Regions from separate parts of the Crossiella cryophila genome, predicted to be linked through region 2. Evidence: riboswitches for the same ligand, from Rfam matches in the RefSeq annotation. Region 2 holds a riboswitch; each other region holds the start of a gene.
The links. A riboswitch is a leader RNA that binds a small molecule or an ion and turns the genes downstream of it on or off. The one in region 2 is predicted to bind cobalamin.
Positions count from the first base shown of each region.

Region 1: another riboswitch for cobalamin. It lies ahead of HNR67_RS33330 (CbtB domain-containing protein); the one in region 2 lies ahead of HNR67_RS21005 (ribonucleoside-diphosphate reductase subunit alpha).
Region 3: another riboswitch for cobalamin. It lies ahead of metE (5-methyltetrahydropteroyltriglutamate--homocysteine S-methyltransferase); the one in region 2 lies ahead of HNR67_RS21005 (ribonucleoside-diphosphate reductase subunit alpha).

Region 1 covers NZ_JACHMH010000001.1:7,783,489-7,787,032, reverse strand. Annotated here, with positions in the region: gene HNR67_RS33340 (PDR/VanB family oxidoreductase) at 1-654, shown strand, start outside; gene HNR67_RS33335 (TetR/AcrR family transcriptional regulator) at 716-1,327, shown strand; cobalamin riboswitch at 1,455-1,631, shown strand; gene HNR67_RS33330 (CbtB domain-containing protein) at 1,655-1,852, shown strand; gene HNR67_RS33325 (CbtA family protein) at 1,867-2,616, shown strand; gene HNR67_RS33320 (class I SAM-dependent methyltransferase) at 2,676-3,506, shown strand; gene HNR67_RS33315 (LacI family DNA-binding transcriptional regulator) at 3,510-3,544, shown strand, end outside.
Region 2 covers NZ_JACHMH010000001.1:4,690,595-4,694,138, forward strand. Annotated here, with positions in the region: gene HNR67_RS21005 (ribonucleoside-diphosphate reductase subunit alpha) at 1-2,511, opposite strand, end outside; cobalamin riboswitch at 2,799-3,035, opposite strand; gene HNR67_RS21010 (NADPH:quinone oxidoreductase family protein) at 3,143-3,544, shown strand, end outside.
Region 3 covers NZ_JACHMH010000001.1:5,277,371-5,280,914, forward strand. Annotated here, with positions in the region: gene rraA (ribonuclease E activity regulator RraA) at 1-311, shown strand, start outside; gene metE (5-methyltetrahydropteroyltriglutamate--homocysteine S-methyltransferase) at 377-2,611, opposite strand; cobalamin riboswitch at 2,731-2,937, opposite strand; gene cobF (precorrin-6A synthase (deacetylating)) at 2,977-3,544, opposite strand, start outside.

The DNA.
Region 1 (3,544 bases), 3.1 Mb from region 2:
GAACTGCGTGCCGGGGACGAACTGGGCATCCGTGGCCCGCGCAACGCCTTCCCGTTCGTGCGTGCCCCGCGGTACCTGTTCCTGGCCGGTGGCATCGGGATCACCCCGATCCTGCCGATGGTGCACGCCGCCGCCATGGCGGGTGCGGACTGGCGACTTGTCTACAGTGGACGGTCGCGGGCCAGCCTGCCGTTCCTGGCCGAGCTGGCCCGCTACGGCGACCGGGTGCGGGTGCACGCCGACGACGAGCACGGCGGCCCACCCACCGCGGCGGACCTGGTCGACCCCGGCGACTCGGTGCTCTACTGCTGCGGCCCGCCACCCATGCTGGCCGCGGTCAAACAGGCCGTCCCGGTGCGCAGGCCGCTCTACAGCGAACGCTTCAGCCCGCCGCCGATCCTGGGCGGCGCGCCCTTCGAGGTCGAACTGCGCCGCACCGGCGTCACCGTGCCGGTGCCGGCCGAGGTCTCCGCGCTGACCGCGATCCGCGCCGTGCTGCCCGACGTCGGCTACTCCTGCCAGCAGGGTTTCTGCGGCACCTGCCGGGTCCGGGTGCTCGACGGCGAAGTGGACCGCGTCCATCCGGCCGACGAACCGGACCAGGCGCGCATCTGCGTGACCCGCGGGCGCACCCGGCTCACCCTGGATCTGTGATGATGAACCGGACATGACTGAACTGACCGAGACCAGCGGCCAGCCCCGGCGCAAACGGCGGATGTCCCCGGCCGAACGCCGCGAGGACCTCATCGGCGCCGCACTGGAGCTGTACAGCAGCCGGGCGCCGGAACTGGTGTCGATCGAGGACATCATCACCCACGCCGACGTGTCCAGAGCACTGTTCTACCGCTACTTCGGCAGCCTGCGCGAGGTGCACGTGGCCGCGCTGCGCACCGCGGTGGACGAGCTGGTGGACCGGCTGACCCGGCGCGAGCCCGGCACGCTGATCGATCAGCTCCGCTACGCCCTCGGCGTGTTCGTCGACGTCGCCGACACCTACGCCACCGCCTACATCGCGTTGCTGCGCAGTGGATCCGTGGTCGCCACCAGGGACACCGACACGCTGGTCGACGAGGTCCGGCACGTCGCGGTGCGGGAGATCCTGGACGTCACCGGGGTCACCGAGCCGAGCCCGTTCATGCTGCTGACCCTGCGCTGCTGGGTCGCGGTGGTCGAGGGCACCCTGCTGATCTGGTTGCAGGACCGCGATCACAGCCGTGAGGAACTGATCGACTGGTTGATCGACCAGCTGGCCGCGATGACCGCGGCCACCGCCACCCGCGACCCCGTCACCGCCGCACTGCTGACCCGGATCGCCCCGGACGTCTGATCGCCCCCACCCCGGGATCCAGCAGGTGAACGTCTGGGCGCGACGAAAGTTCCGCGCAATGCCGTATCGCCACCTGATTGTGATCCTGATGACCCGTTCAGAGCTGGCTGCGCCGCTGGCGGGTGGCCTACGGTCACTGGGCCGCAGTGTTCGGGAAGCCGGTGCGAATCCGGCGTGGTCCTCGCCACTGTGACCGGGGAAGTCCCGTCTCGATCAAGGCCACTGGCCGGTTCGCCGGCTGGGAAGGCAGGAGACGTGGCCATGATCCGGGAGCCAGGAGACCGGCTGCGGCGCGCACGGAACCGTCCACGAGGTATGGAGGAGAACATGTCGGCATCCGCCGCGTCCCCCGATCGACCGACCGCCATCGCGGTGCCAGCCTGGTCCTGGCTGGTCGCCGCGGCCGCGCTGATCGTCCTGTACGTCCTGTTGCAGGAGAACGGTCTGCTGCTGGCGCACAGCTCCGAGCTGATCCACGAGTTCGCGCACGACGGGCGCCACGCGCTCGGCGTTCCGTGCCACTGAACGGGGACCCGCAGATGACTAGTCCCACCTTCGGGTCCACGCTGCTCCGCGGCGGGCTGGCCGGCGTGATCGCCGGGCTGGCAGGCGCCGCGGTGCAGTACTTCCTGACCGAGATCCCCCTGGAGGCCGCACTCGCCGTGGAGGAGGCCCGCCCGGCCGAACCCTCGGCGGGCGACCACCACGAGGAGCTGTTCGACCGGGGCACCCAGCTCGTCGGCGGGCTGCTGGCCACCGTGGTGATCGGGCTGGCCATCGGCCTGGTCTTCGCGGTCGCCTTCGCGCGGCTGCGCCACCGGCTGCCCGGCCGGGCCGACCTGGACCGCGCGTTGCTGCTGGGCGGGGTCGGGTTCCTGACGATCTCCTTGCTGCCCGGCCTGAAGTACCCGGCCAACCCGCCCGGCGTCGGCGATCCGTCCACTGTGGAGGAACGCACGCTGCTGTACCTGGCGGTCATCGTCGCGGGCCTGGTGCTGGCCAACCTGGCGCCGTGGTTCAACCGTTTCCTGGCCCGCAAGGGTCTTGACCGCTCGGTCCGGCTCGTGCTGACCGGACTGTCCACTGTGGTCCTGCTGGCGCTGGTGGTCATCCTGCTGCCCGCCAACAACGACCCGATCCCGGCGGACATCCCGGCCCCGCTGCTCTGGCAGTTCCGGCTGTACTCGCTGATCCAGCTGGCCACCCTGTGGACGGTGCTGGCCAGTGTGTTCGGCCTGCTGCTGGACCGTCAGCTGCGCAAGGCTGACACGCAGGCGCTGGCCGCATAGCATCAACGGGCCGGGGCCGCGGGGCGAGGAGCCCGCGGCCCCGGCCCTATGCTTGCCCGGTGAGCACCGCACAACAACGCTGGGCCCGGCAGCTCGCGGACTGGGCCATCCCGGCGCACGTGCTGGCCGGGGCCGCCGAATCGCCGTGGGTGTTGCCGCGTCAGGTGTTCCGCCGCCGCGCCGCCGCCCAGCTCGCCGCACCCGCCGGGGCCACCCACGACCAGGCCAGGGCCGCGCTGGCGGAATCCGGGTCGCTGCTGGACATCGGCGCCGGGGCCGGGGCGAGCAGCCTGCCGTTGCTGGCCGCCGGGCTGGTCACCGGGTTCACCGCGGTGGACGCCGACGCCGACCTGCTCGCCGCCTGCGTTGAGAGCGCGGAATCCCTCGGCGTGCCAACGCGCGGGCTGCGCGGCCGCTGGCCGGATCTGGCCATGCGGGCCGGGGCCGCCGATGTGGTGGTGTGCGGCAACGTGGTGTTCAACGTGCCCGACCTCGCCCCGTTCATCGCCGCCCTCACCGCGGCCGCCCGGCGCGAGGTGGTGCTGGAGACCGCGACCCGGCACCCGCTGATCGACCTCAACCCGCTGTGGCGGCACTTCCACGGCATCACCCGCCCAGAGGGCCCCACCGCCGATGATCTGCTGGCCGCGCTGGACGAACTCGGCGTGCACCCGCACGTCGCCCGCTGGCGGCGACCACCCGGACTCGAGCCCCGGGACTTCGCCGAACTGGTCGAGACCACCCGGCGACGCCTGTGCCTGCCAACGGAATCCGCGGCCGAGGTCGGCCGGGTGCTCCGCGAGCACGGCCACAACCCTGACCTGACAGCGGATCCGGGCGCCGCAGGTCGCGAGCTGGTGACCCTGACCTGGCCCGGCTGGGCGGACTGAGGGGTGAGCAGGCAGCGGGTCACCCAGGCCGAGGTAGC
Region 2 (3,544 bases):
CGCCTCGATCAGCCATTCGCTGTCCAGCTCGAACGCGGTGGCGTACAAGGACTTCAGCTCGGCCGGGATGCGCTCGATGGCGCCGAGGCTGCCGTCGAAGTACTTCAGGTCGCCGATCATGACCTCATCCCACAGCCCGCGCTCCTTCAGCTCGCGCACCAGCTGCGGGTTGACCACGGTGAAGTCGCCGGACATGTTCGACTTCACGTACAGGTTGCGGTACAGCGGTTCGATCGACTGGTTGACCCCGGTGATGTTGGCGATGGTCGCGGTCGGCGCGATCGCCATCACGTTGGAGTTGCGCATGCCGACCTCGACCACGCGCGCCCGCAGCGTGTCCCAGTCCAAAGTGGACGAACGGTCCACCGCGAGGTCGCCTGCCCGGTTGTCGGCCAGGATCTGCACCGAGTCGATCGGCAGGATCCCCTTGCTCCACAGCGAACCGGGGAAGGACTCGTACGCGCCGCGCTCGGCGGCCAGCTCGGCCGAGGCCGAGATCGCGTAGTAGGAGATCTCCTCCATGCTGCGGTCGGCGAACTCCACCGCGCCCGGCGAGGCCATCGGCAGGCGCAGCGCGTAGAGCGCGTCCTGGAAGCCCATCAGGCCAAGGCCGACCGGACGGTGCCGCATGTTGGACCGGCGCGCCTCGGGGATGGTGTAGAAGTTGACGTCGATCACGTTGTCCAGCATGCGGACCGCGGTGCGCACGGTCTTCTCCAGCCGGGCGTGGTCGATGCCGTCGGCGGTGATGTGCTGGGCCAGGTTGACCGAGCCGAGGTTGCACACCGCGACCTCGTCGATCGTGGTGTTCAGGGTGATCTCGGTGCACAGGTTCGAGGAGTGCACCACACCCGAGTGCTGCTGCGGGGAACGCAGGTTGCACGGGTCCTTGAAGGTGATCCACGGGTGACCGGTCTCGAACAGCATGGTCAGCATGCGCCGCCACAGGTCCTTGGCCTGCACCCGGCGGAACACCCGGATCTCGCCGCGGTCGGCGGCCGCCTCGTACTCGGCGTACTTGCGGGAGAACTCCAGGCCGTAGGCGTCGTGCAGGTCCGGGACCTCGTCCGGGGAGAACAGCGTCCACTGGCCGTCGGCGCGCACCCGGCGCAGGAACTCATCCGGCACCCAGTTCGCGGTGTTCATGTCGTGCGTGCGCCGCCGGTCGTCGCCGGTGTTCTTGCGCAGGTCGAGGAATTCCTCGACGTCGATGTGCCAGGTCTCCAGGTAGGCGCAGACCGCGCCCTTGCGCTTGCCGCCCTGGTTGACCGCGACCGCCGTGTCGTTGGCGATCTTGAGGAACGGCACCACGCCCTGGGACTTGCCGTTGGTGCCCTTGATGTGCGCGCCGATACCGCGCACCGGGGTCCAGTCGTTGCCCAGCCCGCCGGCGTACTTGGACAGCAGCGCGTTGTTGCTGATGCCGTGGAAGATCCCCTCCAGGTCATCGCCGACCGTGGTGAGGAAGCAGGAGGACAGCTGCGAGCGGGTGGTGCCCGCGTTGAACAGCGTGGGGGTGGAGCACATGAAGTCGAAGCTGGAGATCAGGTCGTAGAACTCGATCGCCCGCGCCTCGCGGTCGTCCTCGCGCAGCGCCAGGCCCATGGCCACCCGCATGAAGAAGGCCTGCGGCAGCTCGTAGCGGACCTCGTCGCTGTGCAACAGGTACCGGTCGTAGAGGGTCTGCATGCCGAGGAACTGGAACTGCAGGTCGCGGTCGGCGACCAGGGCCGCGCCCAGGCGCTCCAGGTCGAACTTGGCCAGTTCGGTGTCGAGCTGGTCCAGCTCAACGCCGCGGCGGATGAACTCGGCGAAGTAGACCGGGTACTGCTCGGTCATCTGCGCGTGGCTGGCCACCCGCTCCTCGCCCGCGAGGAAGCCGAGGGCCTCACCGCGTGCCTTGTCCAGCAGCAGCCGGGCGCTGACGTAGGAGTAGTTCGGGTCGTTCTCGACCATGGTGCGCGCGGCCATCACCGGCGCCACGCTCAGCTCGGCCGGGCTGATCCCGTTGTACAGGTTGCGCATGGTCTCGGCGAGCACGGTCTCCGCGGAGACCGCGGTCAGCCCGGCGCAGGACTCCTGGATCACCAGCGCGAGCCGCGCGGTGTCCAGCGGGGCCAGCGTGCCGTCGGCCTGACGCACCGAGAACTGCGGCGCGGCCTTGGGCGTGGACTCCGCGCGGGCCTTGGTGTGCTCCTCGCGGTAGAGCACGTAAGCGCGGGCGACCTTCTGGTGCCCGGCCCGCATGAGGGTCAGTTCGACCTGGTCCTGGATCTGCTCGATGTGCAGCGGCCGGTCCGGACCGGCGTGCCGCAACAGAGCCTGTTCCACCGACTGGGTCAGCTCGGCGATCTGTTCCCGTACGCGCGGCGAGGCGCCGGCGTCGGTGCCCTCCACGGCCAGCCAGGCCTTGGTCATCGCGACCGAGATCTTGCCCGACTCGAACGGGGACACCGCGCCGTTGCGGCGGATCACCGTGACCGCGCCCGGCGCGATCTCTGGCGAATGCACTGACACGAAAGCTGCTCCAAAATGTGTGCTGGGCGGACGAGGGCAGCGCCGGGCGACCGAGCACCCGGGTGCGGGTTCGGTTGCCGTCGCTGGGGAAGCTTGGTGAGGCGTTAGCTCTGAGGCTCGCTACAGCTCGCAGGCGATGCGGTCATACAGGTCGTCTCTCCTCGCGAGCGTCGGCGCCGATGGGCCGCGGAGTCAGAGGCAGGCGAGGGCCGACCGGGGCGCTGGTACGCCGCTCAGTCGTCCGCTCGGCCTTCCCACGAGACCGCGAACCGGGCACACCGTCGGTGCGCCCGCTGACGGCAGGTCTTCGGACTCGTGGGCGTGCCGGCCGAGGCCGGTCTCCTACTGGCCGTCGCTTCCCGGACCGTGGCGTCCAGTGCTGTACCGGCTCGATCGCTCGGCCGGTGACGGCGGTCGTTCCCACTCACCGCTGCGGGGCAGTCCCGGAGTCGCACCGGGTTCCCTGTTGCCTCACCGGGCGTTTGCGTGCCCGGTGAACCATCAGCGGAACGGATACTACATGTAGGGGTCCCCCGCGCAAGCGCGCCCAATATGGCCGTGTTTTGCGTGTCGTGCAGACATGACACGATGGGGGCTGACCGATCACGGTGCGTGGAGGTGTGTAGTGCGGGCATGGCGGGTGCACGAGCTGGGCGAGCCGCGGGATGTGCTCAAGCTGGACGAGGTTCCGGACCCGGTGGCAGGCCCCGGCCAGCTGCTGGTGAAGGTCCGGGCGACCGCGCTGAACTTCCCGGACGTGCTGATCTGCCGTGGTCAGTACCAGGTTCGCCCGCCACTGCCGTTCACACCGGGGGTCGAGCTTTGCGGTGAAGTGGTCGCGCTCGGTGAGGGCGCGACCGGCTGGTCGGTCGGCGATCGCGTCATCGCCACCCCCGCGCCGCCCAACGGCGGACTTGCCGAATACGTCACAGTCAACGCGAACGAGGTGATCCCGGCGCCGGAGTCCCTCGACGACGCGCAGGCCGCCGGGTTCCACATCGCCTACCAGACCGGCTGGTTCGGCCTG
Region 3 (3,544 bases), 590 kb from region 2:
ATGGCCGGGTGCTGGTGGTCGACGGCGGCGGGTCCACGCACACCGCGCTGGTCGGCGATCTTATCGCGGAACTGGCCCGGCGCAACGGCTGGCGCGGCCTGCTCGTGCACGGGGCGGTCCGGGATGCCGCGGTGCTGCGCACCCTGGACATCGGGATCAAGGCACTGGGCACGAATCCACGGCGCAGCGCCAAAACCGGGGCCGGGCAGGTGGACGTGCCGGTGGAGTTCGGCGGGATCACCTTCTGCCCCGGCGATTTCCTGGTCAGCGACCACGACGGCGTGGTCGTGCTGGACCACCCGCCCGTCTAGGGATCGGGCGGGTCGGCGCGTGGTGCGCGGGATGTCTCCCCCGCGCACCACGCGCTTTTTCGTTGTCAGACCAGGGTTTCGCGGACCTTGCGGGCCGCGGTGACCAGGTGCCGCAGGGCGGGCTCGACCTCGGCGTAACCGCGGGTCTTCAGCCCGCAGTCCGGGTTGATCCACAGCCGCTTGGGCGGCACCGCGGCGGCCGCGGCCGCGACCAGGTCGGTGACCTCGTCCTGTCCGGGCACCCGCGGGGAGTGGATGTCGTAGACACCCGGACCAACGCCGCGGCTGAAGCCGGTGGCGCGCAGGTCTTCCAGGACCTCCATCTTGGACCGGGCGGCCTCGATGGTGGTCACGTCCGCGCCGAGGCCGTCGATGGCGTCGATGACCTCGCTGAACTCCGAGTAGCACAGGTGCGTGTGGATCTGGGTGGCCGGCGCGGCCCCGGCGACGGCGAGCTGGAAGGAGCCCACCGACCACTCGAGGTACTCCGGCTGGTCGGCCGCGTGCAGCGGCAGCAGCTCGCGCAGCGCGGGCTCGTCGACCTGGATGATCTGGATGCCCGCGGCCTCCAGGTCGGCGATCTCATCGCGCAGCGCCAGTGCCACCTGGTCGGCGGTCTGGCCAAGCGGCTGGTCATCGCGGACGAAGGACCAGGCCAGGATGGTCACCGGGCCGGTCAGCATGCCCTTGACCGGCTTGCTGGTCAGCGACTGGGCGTAGGTGGCCCAGTCCACGGTGATCGGCTTGGGCCGGGTGACGTCGCCGTGGATGATCGGCGGCCGCACGCAGCGCGAGCCGTAGGACTGCACCCAGCCGAGTTCGGTGGAGGCGAAGCCGTCCAGGTGCTCGGCGAAGTACTGCACCATGTCGTTGCGCTCGGGCTCACCGTGCACCAGCACGTCCAGGCCGATGTCCTCCTGGAGCTTGATCACCCGGGCGATCTCGGCGCGCATCCGCTCGTCGTACTGCGCCTGGGTGAGGTCCCCGGTGCGCAGCCCGGCCCGCGCGGTGCGGATCTCGCCGGTCTGCGGGAAGGAACCGATGGTGGTGGTGGCCAGCGGCGGCAGACCAAGGCTGGCGTCCTGGGCGGCGGCCCGCTCGGCGTAGGGCGCGCGCAGGCGATCCGCGGGCTGCAACGCGGCGACCTTGGCGCGCACCGCGTCGTCCCGGCGCGGCTCGGCGGTGGGCTGGACGGCCTCGTCGGCCCACTCACCGGTGGCGCCCTCACGGAGCGCGCGGCCCAGCAGCACGACCTCGCGCACCTTCTGCCTGGCGAAGGCCAGCCGGGAGCGGACCTCCGGCTCCAGACCGGTCTCGGCGTCCAGGTCATAGGGCACGTGCAGCAGCGTGGAGGAGGTGCCGACCACGACCTCGTCGGCCGCGCCCAGCAGCGAGACCGCCTTGGCCAGCGCCGCGCGCAGGTCCGCGCGCCACACGTTGCGGCCGTCGATCACACCGGCGACCAGGGTCTTGCCGCGCAGCGCCGGAACGCTGGCGATGCCCTCGGTGGTACCGGCCACCAGGTCGACCGCGATGGCCTCGATGTCGGTGCCCGCCAGCACCGGCAGTGCCGGGCCGAGCGGGCCGTAGAAGCCGGTGACCAGCAGCTTCGGCCGGTTCGGCACCGCGGCCAGGCGCTCGTAGGCGCGGCCCAGCGCGGCCAGCTCCTCCTCGGTGCGGTCCGCGGCGAAACCGGGCTCGTCGAACTGCACCCAGGACACGCCCTCGGCGGCCAGCGCGCCGAGCAGCTCCACGTAGACCGCGAGCAGGTCGTCCAGCCGGGCCAGCGGGTCAGCGCCCTTGGCCAGCAGCAGGAAGGTGACCGGGCCGAGCAGCACCGGGCGGGTGTCCACACCCAGCGCCTTGGCCTCCCGGTACTCCTCGATCGGCTTGCCACCGGCCAGGAAGAACACGGTGTCCTGGTCGATCTCGGGCACCAGGTAGTGGTAGTTGGTGTCGAACCACTTCGTCATCTCCAGCGGCGGCACCTCATCGGTGCCCCGCGCGGCGGCGAAGTAGGTGTCCAGGTCGTTGTCCTGGCGGTAGCGCGCAGGGACCGCGCCGACCAGGGCCGCGGTGTCCAGCACCTGGTCGTAGAAGGAGAACGTGTTGGAGGGGACCGAATCCAGCCCCGCGTCGTGCAGTTCCAGCCAGGTGGAAGTGCGCAACTCCTTGGCGGTGGCGAGCAGGGCGTCGCGGCCGATGCGGCCCGCCCAGTACTGCTCCACCGCGCGCTTGAGTTCCCGGCGCGGACCGATCCGCGGATAGCCCAGGACGGTGGCGCCGATACCGCTGGTCACAAGCTCTCTCCTCGCGAGCGTGCAGGAGTCCGGATTGATCCCAGGGCACGCCGGCGGGCGGCACGAGGCCGCGTCCGCACAAGCCCACCCGAGAGGCTTCCGGACCACCGTGAACCCGGCGGGCTCACGGACCAGTGGCAGGTCTTCGGACTCACGGGCGCCGTGCTCGCTCCTACCGGCCGTCGCTTCCCACGCTCGCGCGCAGTGCTTGATGACGGCTTTCGTTCCCGTTCACCGCTGCGGGGCAGTCCCGGATTCGCACCGGGTTCCCTCTTGCCTCGCCAAGCCGTTCAACGGCCGGGCGAACCACCAGCCTCGCGAGCGTAGCGCACCGTGGGAGCAACGCTCAGGATCTGGGATTTTCCTTAGACTCCACCGGCAGAACGGCGCAGCAGGTAGGAGTCCATGATCCACCCCTTGGCGTCCCTGGCACGTTGCCTGCTCGCCACGATCTGTTCGGCCACCGCCACCAGCGGTCCGGCGATCAGGATCTCGTCCGCGGTGCCCACGTAGGCGCCCCAATGGATGGTCGCGCCCGGTTCGTCAAGGTGTTCGAGGAAGGTGTTGTGTGCGTCGAGCATCACCAGCACATCGTCCACGCCCTCGGGCCAGCCGTCGGCGAGCCGGCGTCCGGTGGTGATCTGCACCGCACCGGCGATCTGGTTGAAGGTGATCCGGTGCCGGGCGGCCAGCGCGGACAGGCTGCTGATCCCCGGCCGCACCCGCACCTCGAAGTCCGCGCCCCCGGCCAGCACCCCCTCGACCACCGCGATGATGCTGTCGTAGAGCGCCGGATCGCCCCACACCAGGAACGCCCCGGTCTCGGTCGGCCCCAGGTGCTCGGCGATCAACTCGGCACACAGCTCGACCCGCCGCGCCCGCCAGTCCGCCACCGCCTCGACATACCCGTCGCCGTCCCGCCGCCGGGGCGGG